Regions from separate parts of the Bradyrhizobium sp. BRP20 genome, predicted to be linked through region 2. Evidence: predicted binding sites of a transcription regulator. Region 2 holds the regulator's gene; each other region holds the start of a gene.

Region 1 (4,206 bases), on a different contig from region 2:
AAACTGTTCTCGACCGCGGCCAATAACGGCCAGATGATCGCGGAGGTCTCCAGGACCCACCGCACCACCGTTCTGTTCCAGAATATGGCGAACCGCCTCGCCGGCCGCGGCGAGGTGAAGAAGCCGAAGCGCTCGCTGCTCGAGCCGCTTTTGAAGAAGCTGAAGGGCAAGTCGGGGCGCAGCTCGGCCCCGCATCGCAAGGCGTCGTAGGCGCGGCTTATTTGAGCATGATCTCCGCGCAAACGCCTTCCGCGTTTGTCGCGAGGGAAAACCGCTTCACACTTTGCGCTGACGCGGCCCTTCGGGTCCGGATCATGCTCTAGGGCGGACTACCTGTCCGCCCGCTGCTGCTTTTTCGCCAGCAGCTGCTTCAGCGCCGCGACCTTGGCCGCGGCCTGGTCCGGCGGCAGATCTGCCTTGACGAGGATTTCGGCCTCGGCCTCGCGACCCTGCAATCCCAGCACGAGCGCCAGATTGGCGCGGACCCGCGCATCGTTCTGATTGCGCTGATGGGCGCGGCCGAGCACCTGTTCGGCCTTCGATAGATTATTCTGCAGCATGTAGGACAGGCCGAGATTGGACAGCACGGTCGGCTCGTTCGGCACGATCTTCAACGCCGCAGCGTAATATTGCTGGGCTTCCTCGTTGCGGCCGAGCTGGTCGAGCACAGCGCCCTGCGCCGACAGGATGCGCCAATCGGGATCCTCGGGCGAATGCGCCCGGCCGAGGACGTCGAAGGCCTGCTGGAAATTGCCGTTGTCGGCGAGCGCGCGGCCGTAGCCGGCGAGCAGTGCCTTGTTGCCAGGACGGGCGAGCACGGCCTGCTCCAGCACTGCGACCGCCTGCGCGCGCTGGCCGCTGCCACGCAGCGCCTTGCCGTATTCGAGAGCAATGGCGGGATCGCTCGGCTTGGCGCGATAACGCTCGCGAAGTGCGTCCATCTCCGGCGTGGGGTCGGCCTTGCTGTCGGACTTGCCGTCAAACTTGGCGGCGGACTCCCGCTTGCCGCCGAGCGCACCGGTGACGTCGTCGATGCCGGCCGTCTGACAGCCGCCGAGGGCGAGGATCAGGACGGCGGAACACAGATATCCCGCCGGGGATAAGGCGAGGAACGAACGCTTGGGCATACTCTGATCACTCGGCAACTGATCAGAGATGCTTACCCATTAACGCTAAAGTCCCGTTAAGGAGGCGCGCCTGTTGAGGTTCAGTCGACAAACTCGGCGCCGAATTCGCAGCCGATGCGCCAGCGCAGGCGGCATTGGCGGGAATAATCAGGCGCGAAGATGATGGTGAATTGCGGCGGCACTTCCAGAAATTCCGCCACCACCTTCACGCCGCCGTCCGAAATGTCCGTGATCGTGCAATCCCGCGGCAGCGAGCCCGCGCCAAAATGGATCTTGGCGAGTCGGCTGCACACCCGACGTTCGCTTCTCCGGCGATTTGCAAGCATTTGAACTGTTCACCCGTTAGACCACGGCCCATCCCGCAGCCCTAGGAGTAGCGGACATTCGTTGGAATGTGCTGAGGAGAGAAGGTGGCATTCGAGACGTAGTGTCGGGACCGCGTTTACGCCTGGTTAGGATTTGACCGGCCGCCAAGCGATTGTTCCCGTATTGTTCTTGCGGAAACGGCCGCGCTCTGCTACCCCTAATTGCAGCAATGGGCAGGCTGGTTCGGCATGGTTCAGCGGGTTTCTACCGTCGCCTTTGAGGGGATCGAGGCCCGTGCGGTCGACGTACAGGTGCAGGTCGCGCCCGGCCTGCCGGCCTTTGCTATCGTCGGCCTGCCGGACAAGGCGGTGTCGGAGGCGCGCGAGCGGGTGCGCTCGGCGCTGATCGCCTCAGGGCTGGCGCTGCCGGCGCGGCGGATCATCGTCAATCTGGCCCCGGCCGACCTCCCGAAGGAGGGCAGCCATTACGACCTGCCGATCGCGCTCGGGCTGATGGCCGCGATCGGCGCGATCCCGCCGGATGCGCTGACCGGCTTCACCGTGCTCGGCGAGCTCGGCCTCGACGGCTCGATCGCGCCGGTGGCCGGCGTCCTTCCCGCCGCGATCGGCGCCAATATGCGCGAGGAAGGTCTGATCTGCCCGGCGTCCTGCGGCTCCGAGGCGGCGTGGGCGAGCCCGGACATCCAGATCATTGCCGCACACTCGCTGATCCAGATCGCCAACCATTTCAAGGGCACCCAGGTGCTGTCGCGGCCGACGCCGAAGGTGCACGAGGCCGCCGCCTCGACCCTCGACCTGCGCGACATCAAGGGCCAGGAAAGCGCCAAGCGCGCACTCGAGATCGCGGCCGCCGGCGGGCACCACCTGCTCATGATCGGCGCGCCGGGCGCGGGCAAATCGATGCTGGCCGCGCGCCTGCCCTCGATCCTGCCGCCGCTGTCGCCGAGCGAGCTGCTCGAGGTCTCCATGATCGCCTCGGTCGCCGGCGAGATCGAAGGCGGCGCGCTGACGGCGCGGCGCCCGTTCCGCTCGCCACACCATTCCGCCAGCATGGCCGCGCTCACCGGCGGCGGCGCGCGCGCCAAGCCCGGCGAGATCTCGCTGGCACATCAGGGCGTGCTGTTCCTCGACGAATTGCCGGAGTTCGATCCGCGCGTGCTGGATTCGCTGCGCCAGCCGCTGGAGAACGGCGAGGTCGCGGTGTCGCGCGCCAATCATCGCGTCACCTACCCTGCCCGCTTCATGCTCGTCGCGGCGATGAATCCCTGCCGCTGCGGCAATGCGTTCGAGCCTGGCTATGCCTGCAAGCGCGGCCGCATCGACCGCTGCACCGGCGATTACCAGGCGCGCATCTCCGGTCCGCTGATGGACCGCATCGATCTGCGCATCGAGGTGCCGGCGGTGACCGCCGCCGACCTGATCCTGCCGCCGCCGTCGGAAGGATCAGCTGAGGTCGCCGCCCGCGTGGCGGCGGCGCGCGACATCCAGCTGGCGCGCTATGCGGATGCAGGCCTGCCCCATGTCCGCACCAATGCTGAAGCCCCCGCCTCCGTGCTGGAGGAGATCGCAAAGCCGGACGCGCAGGGCCAAAAACTGCTGCGCGACGCCGCGGAGACCATGCGCCTGTCGGCGCGCGGCTATCACCGCGTGCTGCGGGTGGCGCGCACGCTGGCCGACCTCGACCATGCCGACAAGATCGGCCGGCTGCACCTCGCCGAAGCGCTGTCGTACCGCGCACTCGCGGAGGATGTGCGCCAGCTGGCTTGATCATTCCGCGCATCAACCCGGCGGTAACGACTTTCCTTTACGCTCTGCAAACCATAAGGCCCGACGCGTTTCGGTTGTGAGTTCCCGGGGCCTAGCGAGTAGAGCGTCATGTTGCGTTTCAAGTTCCTGGCCTCGGCTGTTCCCCTGTTGGCGGCTGCGGTGTTCGCCCGCGCCGAGATCGGATCGGTGTCGCATCCCTGCATCGCGCTCGGCGACACATCGGTCGAGCTCACCTCGCTGTTCTGGACCGCCGGTGTGCATGTCGCCTTCACCGACGATCCCGCGCGGGCAACGGTGCGGGTTCAGATCACCGAGGATGCCGACGCCGCGGATTTTGCCGTGGTCGACGACGGCCTCGGCTCCGAGCCTGACACCTGCCAGGCCAGCCCTTCGACGCGTCTCGTCGCGATCGCCGCGCAGCCGGTCGACGGCGGCCAGGTGGTCTATCTCTCCAGCGAAGGACCGGCGGATTACCGCATCTATGTGCGCTCAAAGACGTTCTCGCCGCGCGAGGCGGCGGCGCTGATCGTCGGCGCCCGCGGCGGCCATGGCCGCTTCCAGGCGGCATCGCTTTAGAGCTTTGTGTTTGAGCATGATCTGATCGGAAAACCGCTGCACACTTTTCGCTAACGCGGCCCTTCGGGTCCGGATCATGCTCTGACCCGTTAACGTCTCGTCAACCCTGTTCGGAGGCGGCGCCACCGCCGCAATTTGTTCGCAAGGTCGGCGGGCCATCGTCGCACGCGGCGGCGGGGTTTCAGGCAAGGGTCGGTTGCGATGGGTCGGACGTTCCGGATCAAGGTGCGCATGCGTCGTTTCAGGCGACGGCATCCGAGGCTCGCTTTCGCGATCCGCTCCTTCATGATCTTCTCGGCGACGTTTGGCGGCGCCTATGGTTTCGTCTCCGGCAGCCGGTCGGACAATTCCGGCTACGATCCCCATACCTTTGCGATCGGTGCCAGCTTCCTGTTCGCGCTCGCCTGCCT
Region 2 (4,206 bases):
TGACCGGGATCGACTTCCTCAGCCTCCTCTCCGGCGTCGCTCAACGCCAACATGGCGCGTGCAATCTCGTCCTGGCTATCCGCAGGAAGCCGCCGCACGGCCTTCAGCGCCTTTTCGAGCAGTTCTGTCATTGGCAGAAGATAAGCCGGGTCGAGACCAAAAGGAAGTGTGGTTCCTGGCTGGCAAGGGAGGCCTTTTGCTTCAGCTCCTCCGCTCGGCTAGAACTTGCCGACCCAGTCCTGATTTGTTGCGGAGTTCGCCCGTGGCCCTGATGCCGGTTTCTGACGCGCTTGCCGCGGTGTTGGCCGGCGTCGAGCCGCTGGCTGAACAGATGGTTTGCCTCGACGAGGCCTACCATCGTGTGCTAGCCCGCGATGTCGCGGCGCGGCGCACGCAGCCGCCGGAGGCGATGTCGGCGATGGACGGCTATGCCGTGCGCACGGCCGACGCGGCAAACGATTCGAGGTTGACCGTCGTCGGCGAGGTCGCGGCGGGCCGGCCGCTCGCGGGAAGCGTCGGCCCCGGCGAAGCCGTGCGGATCTTCACCGGCGGCGTCGTTCCCGACGGCGCCGATGCCGTCGTGATCCAGGAGGACACAGCTGCCGACGGCAAACATGTGACGATCAAGGAAGCCGCCATTTTCGGCCGGCACATCCGCCCTGCAGGCGTCGACTTCCGCGAAGGCGACGTGCTGCTGCGCAAGGGAATCCGCCTCACCGAGCGCGATCTCGCCCTTGCCGCCGGAATGAATCATCCGCATCTCGCCATCATCCGCCGCCCGAGGGTTGCCGTTCTCGCCACCGGCGACGAGCTCGTGATGCCGGGCACCACGCCTGGTCGCGGCCAGATCGTCTATTCCAACGGCTATGCCCTGCATGCGCTCGCCCGCAGCGAGGGCGCCGAGACCATCGACCTCGGAATTGCCGCCGATACACTGGAGGCGACGTCCGCCGGCATCCGCCGCGCGCGCGAGAGCGGCGCCGACATCCTGATCACGACCGGCGGTGCCTCGGTCGGCGACCACGACCTGGTCCAGCAGGCGCTCAAGGGCGAAGGCATCGCGATGGCGTTCTGGAAGATCGCGATCCGGCCGGGCAAGCCGATGATGCACGGTCGGATAGGCGCGATGCGCGTGATTGGCCTGCCCGGCAATCCCGTGTCGTCCTACGTGTGCGCCTTCCTGTTCATGGTCCCCTTGATTCGCGCCCTGTCGGGCCGTTCAGCGATTCATCATCGGCGCGAGCGCGCCGTGCTGGGCCGCGATCTCGCCGCCAACGACCAGCGCGAGGACTATCTGCGTGCGCGGCTGGAGGAGCGCGACGACGGCACGCGCGTCGCCCTTCCGGTCAGCCATCAGGACTCCTCCCTTCTTGCGAATCTCGCTGCGGCACAGGTACTTCTGGTGCGCGCACCGTTCGCGCCGAAGGCCGAGGCCGGCACGCCTTGCGAGGTGCTCCGGCTGCCCGTCTGAGCCGCCCAGCCACACGCATTCCGCGAGCTTGGCCGCGTTCACCATAAATTAAGCAGTTGCGGAACACATATCGAACATATAGTGTCCGTTCATGATTTGTTTCGAGGATGTAGCGGCTTAGTGCCGACTTCATCGTGTCGGAATCGAACGACATCAACCGGGGGACTTTGGTCGAGATGTTGACGCGCAAACAATACGAGCTTCTGCGGTTCATCAGCGAACGTCTGAAGGAAAGCGGCGTGCCGCCGTCCTTCGACGAGATGAAGGATGCGCTCGACCTGCGCTCGAAGTCAGGCATCCATCGCCTGATCACTGCGCTCGAGGAGCGCGGCTTCATTCGCCGCCTGCCCAACCGTGCCCGTGCCATCGAGGTGATCAAACTGCCCGAGCTCCAGGCCGCCGCCGGCAATCGCCGTGGCTTCACCCCGAGCGTGATCGAGGGCAATCTCGGCAAGGTGCGCGCGAGCTCCAGCCCGCCCGCGGACGAGGGCGAGCGCCCCGTCGCGGTGCCCGTGATGGGCCGCATCGCCGCCGGCACGCCGATCGAGGCGCTGCAGACCCGCAGCCATACCATCAGCGTGCCGCCGGACATGCTCGGCTCGGGCGAGCACTACGCGCTCGAAGTGCGCGGCGATTCGATGGTCGAGGCCGGCATCCTCGACGGCGACATGGCGCTGATCCAGCGCAACGAGACCGCAAATACCGGCGACATCGTGGTGGCATTGATCGACGACGAGGAGGCCACGCTCAAGCGCTTCCGCCGCCGCGGCGCCTCGATCGCGCTCGAGCCCGCCAATGCCGCCTACGAGGTCCGCATTCTTCCGCCGAACCGCGTGAAGATCCAGGGCAAGCTGATCGGGCTTTACCGGAAGTACTGATACGGGAAACATCAAGCGCCGCGCGCGTTTCGATCGGCATCGGCATCCAGGATCGGAGCGGATACTTGTCCGCTCCGGCTGGACGGTTTCTCTGGTTCTGCGCCGGCTGTCCGGTCCATCTTCCCGCGCGACATTCGCCCGCGCAGGCGCGCAGCAATCTCGCTCTGCTTCACCGGTAGAGTTGTGCCGGCAGTGCTGATAGCTCCGGCCGAATGCAAGGACGCGAGGTTTGTTCCTATCGAATCCGGGAAAGATAATGTGATCGCGCGCTGCGGACGCGAGCCGCAGATTTGCCCATAACCGAGCAGAGCGTTGTATGCTTCCACTCTGATAGAGGCCTGCGCCTCGAAAGAGACGCGGGTCGCTATCCCAGCATGAGGAGCACCCGATGTGTGACTACAGCCTGCATGCCGTCGCGACGCGCCCCGCCGAAGTCGGCGAGACGATCGTCACGACAACCTTCCGCGGCACCTCGACGCGCGGTTTCGCTTCCGAAGCCGATCCCTCCGTCGCGGTCTGTCTGCTGCCGGGGACGGAGCTCGCTTTCGCCGACAATGTCCGCTACGACAACCGCTGGATCTGGACGCGCACCGTGAACTCTCGCGTCGGCAAGTTCGGCAAGATCGACCCGCACATTCCCGATCGCCATCATGACGCGATCGAATTCCCCGACGGCAAATACGTGCTGGTGACGCAGCTCGTCGAAGGCCAGCGCGCGACCGTGCTGCAATTGCCGGTGACGCAGGCAGCCCCCGAGCGCGAGCACAAGCCGCAGATCGTCGCCGACACGCGGCCCACGATCACGCGCCTGCCGATCGGCTGACGCCCTTCGGCCGACAGGCCGAGCCCGGGATTGAAATTGCCGTCGCCGGCCGAGGCCGGCGAGCCCGGCAAGTTTGTGTTTCAGGACATTCGATCGGCGAGCCCACCGCCGCGCCTCGTCGTCGCACGAAGTTTGGGCCGTGCTGCCCGCATTTTGAACGTCCGCTCCGCAGCCAAATGACCGATGCTGTCGTGGTTTGAGGCGGCGGACACGCTCGATGAAGACCTTCATTCGCGTCGTTGAACTCTGGGTACCCGACCGGACGCGCATGCGGCTGGAATTCGGCGGCGGCCTCTACGACGATGGGCTGTCCGCGTTCAAAGCCGTCAGCGAAGAGCTGCACTTCGGATATGACGAGGGACTTCCAGGCAAGGCCTGGGCCTGTGGCCACCCCGTCATCCTCACGAAATTCGCCAACTCCTATTTCAAGCGGACCGATCAGGCCGCTGCGGCCAGCCTCACCTGCGGCGTGGCGGTGCCGGTGTTCGCGGGCGAATTCCTGCAAGCCGTGCTGGTGCTGTTCTGCGGCGACGACGAGGCGCATGTCGGCGCGATCGAACTCTGGCACAACGATCCTGATCTCTCGCATGAGATGGGGCTCGTCGATGGCTATTACGGCACCGCGGACATGTTCGAATTCAACTCCCGCCACACCAGATTTCCGCGCGGCTTCGGCCTGCCCGGACGCACCTGGAAGGCGGGCCTGCCGCTGATCATCAAGGACTTGCACGACGCCAAGAGCTTCCTGCGCTGGGAGGACGCCGCCAAGGTCGGGATCAATCTCGGCGTCGGCGTGCCCTACCGAACCGGTACCGACCAGACCTGGGTTCTGACATTCCTCTCCGCGCAGGCAACGCCGATTGCACGACGCTTCGAGATCTGGGTCCCGAACGAGGACCGTTCGGCGCTGGTCTTTCGCGCCGGCGATTGCAGCGCGCAGACCGACCTCGCCGCACGCTATGCGGCGCAGTCCATCGCCAGGGGCGAAGGCAGCATCGGCGGCGCCTGGGCCGCCGGCATGCCCGCGCTCAACG
Region 3 (4,206 bases), on a different contig from region 2:
TTCCCAAGAATGCCGGAGTGTTACGGCTTGGCGTCAATGCTTGGCGCTAAGGCTTGGGCACCTCCAGCCGGAATCTGGCAGCACCGCCCTGGCCGAGCGGTATTTCCAGCTCCGGCAGAATGGTCTTGAGCTCGCCGTGCAGCGTGTAGGGCGGGTTGACGATCAGGAGACCGGTGGAGGTGAGGGCGGCGCTGTCGGCTTGCGGCGCGACGCTGAATTCGAGGCGCAGGCATTTTCCAGGCGGCTTTGCTGCAGCTGCGAGCCGCGCCACGGCTTGTGCCAGCGTGTCGGTGGCGCGCCGGTTCTTGGCGGGATACCAGATTACGTAGATACCGGTCGGCCATTTCGCGAACGCTGCCGAGAAGGCTTCGCCGAGCCGCTCGAACTCGTCCTTGGCCTCGAAGGGCGGATCGATCAGCACGAGGCCACGCCGCTCCTTCGGCGGCACGAAGGCCGGCAGCGCCACCCAGCCGTCGAGATCGACCACGCGGGCCTGCTCGTCGCGGCGCAGCGCATCGATCAGCGCTTTGCGGGCCTTCGGCTCGAGCTCGCAGGCGACGAGCCGGTCCTGCGGCCTGAGCAGGCCGCGCGCGATCAACGGCGAGCCCGGATAGGCCTTGAGCTCCCCCTTTGGGTTGAAGGCGCGGACGATGTCGAGATAAGGCTTCGTCAGCGCTGCGCTCTCGTTCGACAGGCGCGCCTGCAGCAGCCGCGCGATGCCGGTCAGCCATTCGCCGCCGCGGCGCGCCTCGTCGCTGTCGAGATCGTAGAGGCCGGCGCCGGCATGGGTGTCGATGACGCGGAACGCTGCCGGCTTGTCCTGCAGATAAGTGAGGATGCGCGCCAGCACGATGTGCTTGATGACATCGGCGAAGCTGCCGGCGTGGAAGGCGTGGCGGTAGTTCATGGCGGAGAGGACTACGTTGTCTGGCGCGATCCTAACCCCTGTCATTGCGAGCGCAGCGAAGCAATCCAGAAATGCGTCCGCGGAGGCACTCTGGATTGCTTCGCTGCGCTCGCAATGACTGAGCTACCCGCCCCTGATCGGCGGCATCGTCACCTGGTCGCGGCGGCAGGCGCGGCGCTCGATCTCGTCGCAGGCGCGAAATTGCAGGTCCTTGCTGAGGCAGATGCGGACCTCGGACAGCCGTGTCCGGTTGCAGGTGACCGAGACGGCGGCATTGCTGAGACCCGGATTGGCCTTGATGAAGGCCTCCTCGACCTCCGCCGGCGCGACGGTCTTGGCCTGCGCCAGATCGAGATATTCGGCCGGAATCTTGATCGCAGCGCGCGCCTTGCGGATCATCTCGAAATAGCCGCGGCCCTCCAGCCCGGAGCAGGTGCCGTGCTTGTCCCATTCGTTGAAGATCAGGCCCGGCGCCGGCATCAAATCGAGCATCGAGGAGACGATGTTGCGGTTCAGCCGCGGCGCCGGGCGCTGGCAATACTCCGGAAAACCGTTCTCGTATTGCGGCCACAGCCCATGCACCACGAAGGCGTAGGGCCGTCCGCCGCATTGCATCTGGGACCGGCCGCCCCGTTCGGCGGCTTCCTCGCAGAACGAGGGCGACCACGACAGCGCCAGCACATAGAAATCGAACTCGCCCGGGGCGTTCTGCCGCTTGTCCTGTGCCTTCGCACCGCCCGCGAGGGTGGCCAACCCCGCAGCGAGGGTCAGTGAGATCATCAGGCGGGACAACGAATGCAATCTGGAGTGAAACATGACAACGCCCCTCAACTAGACTGTGCAATACAGCCTAGCAGGCAATGGGAACATTTCAAGAACAAAATTGGGGCAGCAGCCATCGACTGGCTGATCAGCCCGAATCCGCCGCTGTTGATCAGGGCTTGGCGGCGCGGCAGGCCGGATTGTAGGCCCAGTTGCGGTCGACGCCGACGACGCACCATTCGACACCGTTGCCGTAGGAGGCAAAGCCGCCATCCTCGATGATCGAGAAATGCACCTTGCGCGCCTTGCCGTCATTGAGCATGGCCTCGCCGGTGCAATAGCGCCGCGGAATGTTGTCGGACTGCCAGGGCCGGAACGCGGTCTCGCGAACGGCGGAGAAACCGGTGATCTGCAACGAAGAATTCCAGAACTTGGATTCCTTTTCGGCGAATTCGTGCACGATCCTCGGCAGAGCCCAGTCGCAAGGGGCGACGGCGCCGTCATAGCGCGGCCCGCTCAGCCAGAAATTCAGCTCCAGCGGATTGGCGGCCCTGGCCTCGCCGAGTGACAATGCTCCGAACATGAGGCCGAGCACGGCGGCGAAACGGAGCGATTTCTCGAAGGGGGCGCGCATGATCAATCCGGGCAGCTAAGGTCTTGCGAAGGCCGGACGGTGCCGCGAAGGTTGGAGGAGGTCAAGTGCAGCGCGGCAACACTTCGCAAGGACTTGACCAAGTGTCGCGGCCAACAGGGGTTCGGTTCTTTTCACGTGCGTCGCGGCACCGTAAACTGGCGCCAGCCAATTGGAGTGACGGGAATGCGAATCATTGCGGCCGCGGGCCTTCTTGCCAGCCTGGTTGTCTCAGGCATGATGGCGAGCCAGTCGGCGCGCGCCGATTACGTGCCGCCGTTCAAGGGCAACGACACCGGCGGCATCATCGCCTATTCGATGGCGACCCGGGTCGATGCGCGCCAGGTCGCGGTCGATCATTGCGCCCGCTACGGCAAGGTGGCGAAATTCCTGGCCGTGCAGGGCTATGAGGGCGGCTACATCTCGTTCTCGTGCCGCTGGGTGCCTTATGGCGCCGCCGACCGGCCGATCCGCACACTGTACTGAGGCGCTGTCGTAGGCGCCGCACCTCTCTCAGCCGGGAGCTTCCCTCATGACGCGCAAACTCGCTTTGCTCGGCTCGATGCTTTGCCTCGCGTTGTCGGCAGGCAGCGCCAGCGCCGACGAACTGCCGCTGCGCAAGGCCGGTCTTTGGGAGATGAAGCTTGTCACATCGGGCTCGCCCATGCCCGAGATGACCATGCAGCACTGCACCGACGAGACCGTCGACAAGGAGATGAGCAACAACGTCTCCCCGATGGCCAAGCAGATCTGCGCCAAGCAGGAGATCAAGAAGACCGCGACCGGCTATGTCAGCGATTCCGAGTGCAGCGTCGCCGGCGTCAGCACGACCTCGCATGCCGAGATCACCGGAGACTTCAACTCGGCCTACACGGTGAAGACGACCTCACACGCCAAAGGCGGCGTTGCTGGTGCGGCGGGGCGCGATAGCACGACGACGCTGCAAGCCAAGTGGCTCGGGGCCTGCAAGCCGGATCAGAAGCCCGGTGACATCGTCATGCCCGGCGGCTTCAAGATGAACACGCGCGACATGGACAAGCTGAAGGCGCTGCTGCCGAAGTAGGTGTGCTCTTTCCCTCTCCCCTTGTGGGAGAGGGTGGATCGCCGCAAAGCGGCGAGACGGGTGAGGGGTTTCTCTCCGCGAATTCAATGAGACTTGGACGCGCGGAGAGATACCCCTCATCCGGCGCTTCGCGCCCTTCTCCCGCAAGGGGAGAAGGGAAAACCGCACCTACACCGGTATCCGCACGCTCGCCCTCAATCCTCCCATCGGGCTGTCACCGAGCGTGATGTCGCCGCCGTGCGAGCGGGCGATGTCGCGGGCAATAGCGAGCCCCAGGCCGGTGCCGCCTTCGTCCTGGTTGCGGGCGTTGTCCAGCCGCAGGAACGGCTTGAATACCTCTTCGCGCAAGTGGGCGGGAATGCCGGGGCCGTCATCGTCGACGGTGACGGTCAAATAACGGTGATCGCGTTGGCCGGTGATGGCGATGTTCTTGCCGTAGCGCGCTGCGTTGGTGACGAGGTTGGCGAGGCAGCGCTTGAACGAAGCCGGCTTCACCGTCACCACGGGCAGGCCGTTGAAGGCGACGGTCGCGGTATGGCCGTGACGCTCGGCATCGCTGCGCAGCTCTTCGAGCGCCTGCGCCATGTCGGTCGGCTGCGACTGCTCGCCGAAATCGCCGCGGGCGAACGCAAGGTAATCCTCCAGCATCATCGACATTTCGTCGACGTCCTTGCGCATGCCTTCGAGCTCGGGACTGTCTCCGATCAGTGCCAGCTCGAGCTTGAAGCGGGTCAGGATGGTGCGCAGATCGTGGCTGACGCCGGCGAGCATCGCGGTGCGCTGCTCCATCGTGCGCTCGATGCGCGACTTCATCTCCAGGAAGGCGACCGCCGCGCGCCGCAC
Region 4 (4,206 bases), on a different contig from region 2:
GGGCCGACGAGGTCAAGGCCTATGTCAACGCCGTCGAGGGGCGCATCAATGCGCTGGCGCGCGTGCACACCATCCTGTCGCTGTCGAGCTGGCAAGGCGCCGAGCTCTCCAGGCTGATCGACGAGGAGCTTGCGCCCTACTCGCTGGGCGACCAGATCAAATTGGCAGGGCCCGAAGTTCAGTTGCTGCCGGCGACGGCCCAGACGCTGGCGCTCGCACTGCACGAGCTCTTCACTAACTCGGCAAAGTACGGCGCGCTATCCACGCGAGCGGGGCGGCTCGCGATCGATTGGCAGGTCGACGAGGAGCTGCTCACGCTGAGCTGGGAGGAATCCGGCGGTCCCCTGGTCAAGACCCCGAAATCGCGCGGCTTCGGCACGCGAAGCCTGCTTGCGAGCATCGAGTCCCAGCTTGGCGGACAGGCGCAGTTCGATTGGCGCGCCGAGGGCCTGCTGTGCCGTCTTGAGGTGCCGTTGACACGCAAGACCGCGGCGGCTGCACCAAGCAAGTTCGACACCGCCGGCGCTGCCGAATTGCAACGCGCATCCGGTTAACCTGACGCTGCGCTGGTCATGCTCTGCGCCGTGCGCGGTTCGCGCGCGACGCGCCCCTCGAGCCAGGCTTCCGTTCGGGCGAGATCGCGCAGCGCCCTCGCGTAGCGGCGGGCCGCGCTCCGCTCCGCGCCAAGCGGAAGCTTGCGCGCCTTGCGCAGGATGTCCGCGGCCGCGTTGCGATAGGCCAGCGAGCGGTAAAGAAAGACGACCTTACCCATATCGATGTTCCCGTTTTGCTGGCGCCCATCTTGGCAAGCCCGGCATGAACGCCGGATGAAACGGGCGGTAACAATTCCTTCAGCGGAACGGAACCCGGCGATCACATGCGCGTTGGCGTGGCAGTTCGGGATGCCGTCCCATGCGCACCAAGAAGTCGTCTGAGCTGATCTCTGCCAGCGGCCTTATCAAGCTGATGACGCATGCAATGATGGGCGCAGCGCTCGGCCTCATTTTCAGCCTCACGCTCGTCCTGTCCAATCCAGCCGTCGCCAACCTGCTGAACAATGGCGGAAGCCAGGCCGCGATGGTCTTCGCCCTCACCTTGGTGACGACCTTCGCGATCGGCGCGACGCTCACCGGCGCCGTGTTCATCCTGGCCGAGGACAAGCAAACTTGAAGCGTGGAAGATACTTCGCCGGGAACTCCCTGCCGCGACGCGCGGTTTGTGCCTGCGTCAATTTAACTCAGGGAGTTTCCCCGCATGAAGACGACCAAGCTCGCTCTCGCCGTAATATTGGCAACCGGCCTTGCCGCCGCGCCGTTTGCCGCCCAGGCCAAATCGCACAAGACTAAGCATGGATCCTCGATGTCGTCGGCACAGACCACCGGCGCCAACACCAAGTCCTCCAAGGGCGCTGATCCGTCCGGCCAAGGCGGCGCCGGTCCCGGCTCTGATCAGGGCGGCACCATGACCAACAAGGGCGGCATGACCGACACCAAATAGGCGCTCCCTGGAATCATGAAGGGCTCCGCATTGCGGAGCCCTTTGTCTTCTATCTTTGGTTCGGCACTCGGCCTTCAGTATACGGCGCCAAGGATCTCAGCGGCGCTCGGCTGCGCGCGCGGAGTTGCCGCCTGTCTTCACGGCACGAAGCCGCACCCGGTCGCGGACGTTCGGCAGTACGTCGCTGCCGCCGGCAGCCTTCCATTCGGCGATCAAGAGATTGATCTTCCGGCGCAAGTCCATCTGCGCCAGGGCTCTCTCCGTGCAGTCGTGATCGCGCTTGACGAGGTCGCGCACCGACGCCTCGACGTCGGCCATCTCAAGCCTCAAGGCTCTGATTTTACGTCGAATTTCATTAATTCTGTTGTCCATGCCTTGTTAGAACAAAATAAGAACATATAGTCAAGTCACGATTTCAGGACGGAGACGCCAGATGCAGGTTCAAGGTAAATACGACGCCAGATTTTTCCTGGGCGAGCAGATGACGCGGGCGCAGGGTCTCAAGCTGAAGCGGCTCAGCGAAGAGGCCTACCAGCCCGGCCAATATGCGCGGGATCTGTCCTTCAGCGAGGCCGCCCGGCGCATCCAGGTGCTGGAAGCGGAGATCGAGCTGGCAAACTCCTTCTAGAGCATCGCATCGCGCTTTAGGCATGCGCCGTTCCACGCTCCCGGAACCATGGCTGTGCAGAATGGTTCTCCCCGCCGAGGGAGAATATGCATGGCACGCAAGGCAAAAAAGCGCCGCTACTCACGCAGCTCGGGAAGCGATGTCGCCACCGAGATGCGGCGTTACAAGAAGGGCACCGCGAAGAGCGGCCGTGGCGGGCGCGGCGGCCGCGTCAAGAACCGCAAGCAGGCCATCGCGATCGGACTGTCGAAGGCACGCAAGAAGGGCAAGAAGGTCCCGAAGAAGGCTTCGAAGCGCAAGAGCGCCAAGAAGACGTCCAAGAAAGCATCCAAGAAAACGTCCGCGACGTCGTCCAAGAAATCGTCGAACAAGAAATCATCGAAGCGCAAATCCAAGCGGTCGCGCTGACCCGCCTCAGATCATGCTCCCCGGCATGAAGCAGCGGATCGAAATCCCGAACGCAGTCTTGACCGGCCACACCATCGTGCGGCCGGCCCGGTTGGGCTCGGTGATGACGGCCTCATCCGGCACATCGATCCACTGTCCGTCGATGCGGACACGGTAGCGCCCGTTGTGCGACTCCCAGTCGAGATCGGCAAGGGCGAAACCGTCCGCGTCCGAGCAGCACGGACCGAGATGGCTGCGCAAACTGTCGAACCATGGCTTCAGAGGAGAATTCGCGTAGCGGCCGTCGTCGCGCCCGAGCGCGTTTCCCCCCGAGAGCACCAATGGCGCCACGAGCAGCGCACCCCTGAGCGAGAGCTTCAATCGATCCATGTCGGCACCGATCACTTGTGAACCACCGGCGAGTTCCACAAAGCGCCGGGAGGCTCGAAGTTCCACGCTTGCAACCCCTCTCAGCGGCGACGTTGGCGCAGAGCACCGAGGCGCCCTGCGAGTGTGATCAGCGAACACGGCTTTTTCGGACGCACCAGGTCATCATCCCTGCCGTTAACGAGAATGTGACCGGCCTGGTGCGGACGTGACGTGTGTGCAAAAGGCGGCCCGAAGGCCGCCTTCCTGGATTGGTAAGGGTCGAGTTGACGTTATGCGAGTGGCACCGCAACGAAGCGGGTGGCCTCCGCGCTTCTGACCTGAAGCAGCACGCTGCGCTTGCCCGACGATTTGGCCTGCGCCAGCTCGGAGCGCACCTCGCCGACATTGCTGACAGCCTTGCCGCCGACATTGAGGATGACGTCGCCGGTCCGGATGCCGCGTTGCGCGGCCGGGCCTTGCGGATCAACCTCGGTGACGACGACGCCGTTCTGGCCTGCGCCCTGAACGTCACCGGCGGGCGCCAGGCTGAGGCCGAGGCGCGGCGTGCCGGCACCCGGCTGTCCGCTGCCCTCGTCGGCATTGCCACTGCCATTGCCCTTGGCCTGCCGCTCGTTCGGCAACTCGCCGAGCGCCAGCGTCACCGTCTTGCTGTCGCCCTTGCGGAAGACATCGAGCTTCACGGACGTGCCCGGCGTCAAGCCGGCGATGGTGCGGGCGAGGTCGCGAGAGTCCTTGATCGTGGTGCCGTTGACGGCGGTGATGACATCGCCCGCCTGGATGCCGGCCTTCGCCGCCGGGCTGCCATCCTGCGGATTGTCGACGATCGCGCCGCGCGCCTCCTTGAGCCCGAGGCTGTCGGCGATATCCGACGTCACCGGCTGCACCTGCACGCCGAGCCAGCCCCGGGTGACCGCGCCCTTGTCCTTCAATTGCGCGACGACGAGCTTGGCGGTCGAAGCCGGGATATCGAAGCCGATGCCGACCGAGCCGCCCGAGGGCGAGAAGATCGCAGTGTTCACGCCGATCACGTTGCCGTTCATGTCGAAGGCCGGGCCGCCGGAATTACCCTTGTTGATCGGCGCGTCGATCTGGATGAAGTCGTCATAGGGACCGTTGCCGATGTCGCGGCCGCTGGCCGAGACGATGCCGGCGGTCACGGTGCCGCCAAGACCGAAGGGATTGCCGACCGCGACCACCCAGTCGCCAATGCGCGGCTTCTGGTCGGAGAACTTGACGAACGGAAAGTCCTTCTTGCCGTCGACCTTGATCAGCGCGAGATCTGTCTTCGGATCGGTGCCGACCAC

Evidence for each region. The regulator LexA, encoded in region 2, represses DNA repair genes until DNA is damaged. The targets are predictions, from matches to a motif close to TGTTCNNNNTGTGTTCNG.
Region 1: I6F33_RS22210 (YifB family Mg chelatase-like AAA ATPase) is a predicted target of LexA. The motif match lies at 1,607-1,624, and genes of this name have one in related genera.
Region 3: I6F33_RS24025 (ribonuclease T2) is a predicted target of LexA. The motif match lies at 1,770-1,787, and genes of this name have one in related genera.
Region 4: I6F33_RS17915 (DUF3072 domain-containing protein) is a predicted target of LexA. The motif match lies at 1,877-1,894, and genes of this name have one in related genera.

What each region holds. Positions count from the first base shown of each region.
Region 1 is NZ_JADYVY010000009.1:195,975-200,180, forward strand. Features, by position in the region: gene I6F33_RS22195 (AAA family ATPase) at 1-210, shown strand, start outside; gene I6F33_RS22200 (tetratricopeptide repeat protein) at 330-1,127, opposite strand; gene I6F33_RS22205 (PilZ domain-containing protein) at 1,208-1,453, opposite strand; gene I6F33_RS22210 (YifB family Mg chelatase-like AAA ATPase) at 1,682-3,220, shown strand; gene I6F33_RS22215 (hypothetical protein) at 3,329-3,796, shown strand; gene I6F33_RS22220 (PAS domain-containing hybrid sensor histidine kinase/response regulator) at 3,998-4,206, shown strand, end outside.
Region 2 is NZ_JADYVY010000006.1:207,659-211,864, reverse strand. Features, by position in the region: gene I6F33_RS16700 (hypothetical protein) at 1-131, opposite strand, end outside; gene glp (gephyrin-like molybdotransferase Glp) at 263-1,471, shown strand; gene lexA (transcriptional repressor LexA) at 1,648-2,349, shown strand; gene I6F33_RS16685 (hypothetical protein) at 2,738-3,172, shown strand; gene I6F33_RS16680 (GAF domain-containing protein) at 3,390-4,206, shown strand, end outside.
Region 3 is NZ_JADYVY010000010.1:224,230-228,435, reverse strand. Features, by position in the region: gene I6F33_RS24030 (23S rRNA (adenine(2030)-N(6))-methyltransferase RlmJ) at 47-907, opposite strand; gene I6F33_RS24025 (ribonuclease T2) at 1,031-1,723, opposite strand; gene I6F33_RS24020 (hypothetical protein) at 1,842-2,303, opposite strand; gene I6F33_RS24015 (hypothetical protein) at 2,487-2,786, shown strand; gene I6F33_RS24010 (DUF3617 family protein) at 2,833-3,363, shown strand; gene I6F33_RS24005 (ATP-binding protein) at 3,532-4,206, opposite strand, start outside.
Region 4 is NZ_JADYVY010000007.1:30,290-34,495, reverse strand. Features, by position in the region: gene I6F33_RS17940 (HWE histidine kinase domain-containing protein) at 1-554, shown strand, start outside; gene I6F33_RS17935 (hypothetical protein) at 551-772, opposite strand; gene I6F33_RS17930 (hypothetical protein) at 913-1,170, shown strand; gene I6F33_RS17925 (hypothetical protein) at 1,255-1,497, shown strand; gene I6F33_RS17920 (hypothetical protein) at 1,594-1,815, opposite strand; gene I6F33_RS17915 (DUF3072 domain-containing protein) at 1,931-2,125, shown strand; gene I6F33_RS17910 (DUF6496 domain-containing protein) at 2,216-2,533, shown strand; gene I6F33_RS17905 (hypothetical protein) at 2,540-2,902, opposite strand; gene I6F33_RS17900 (Do family serine endopeptidase) at 3,172-4,206, opposite strand, start outside.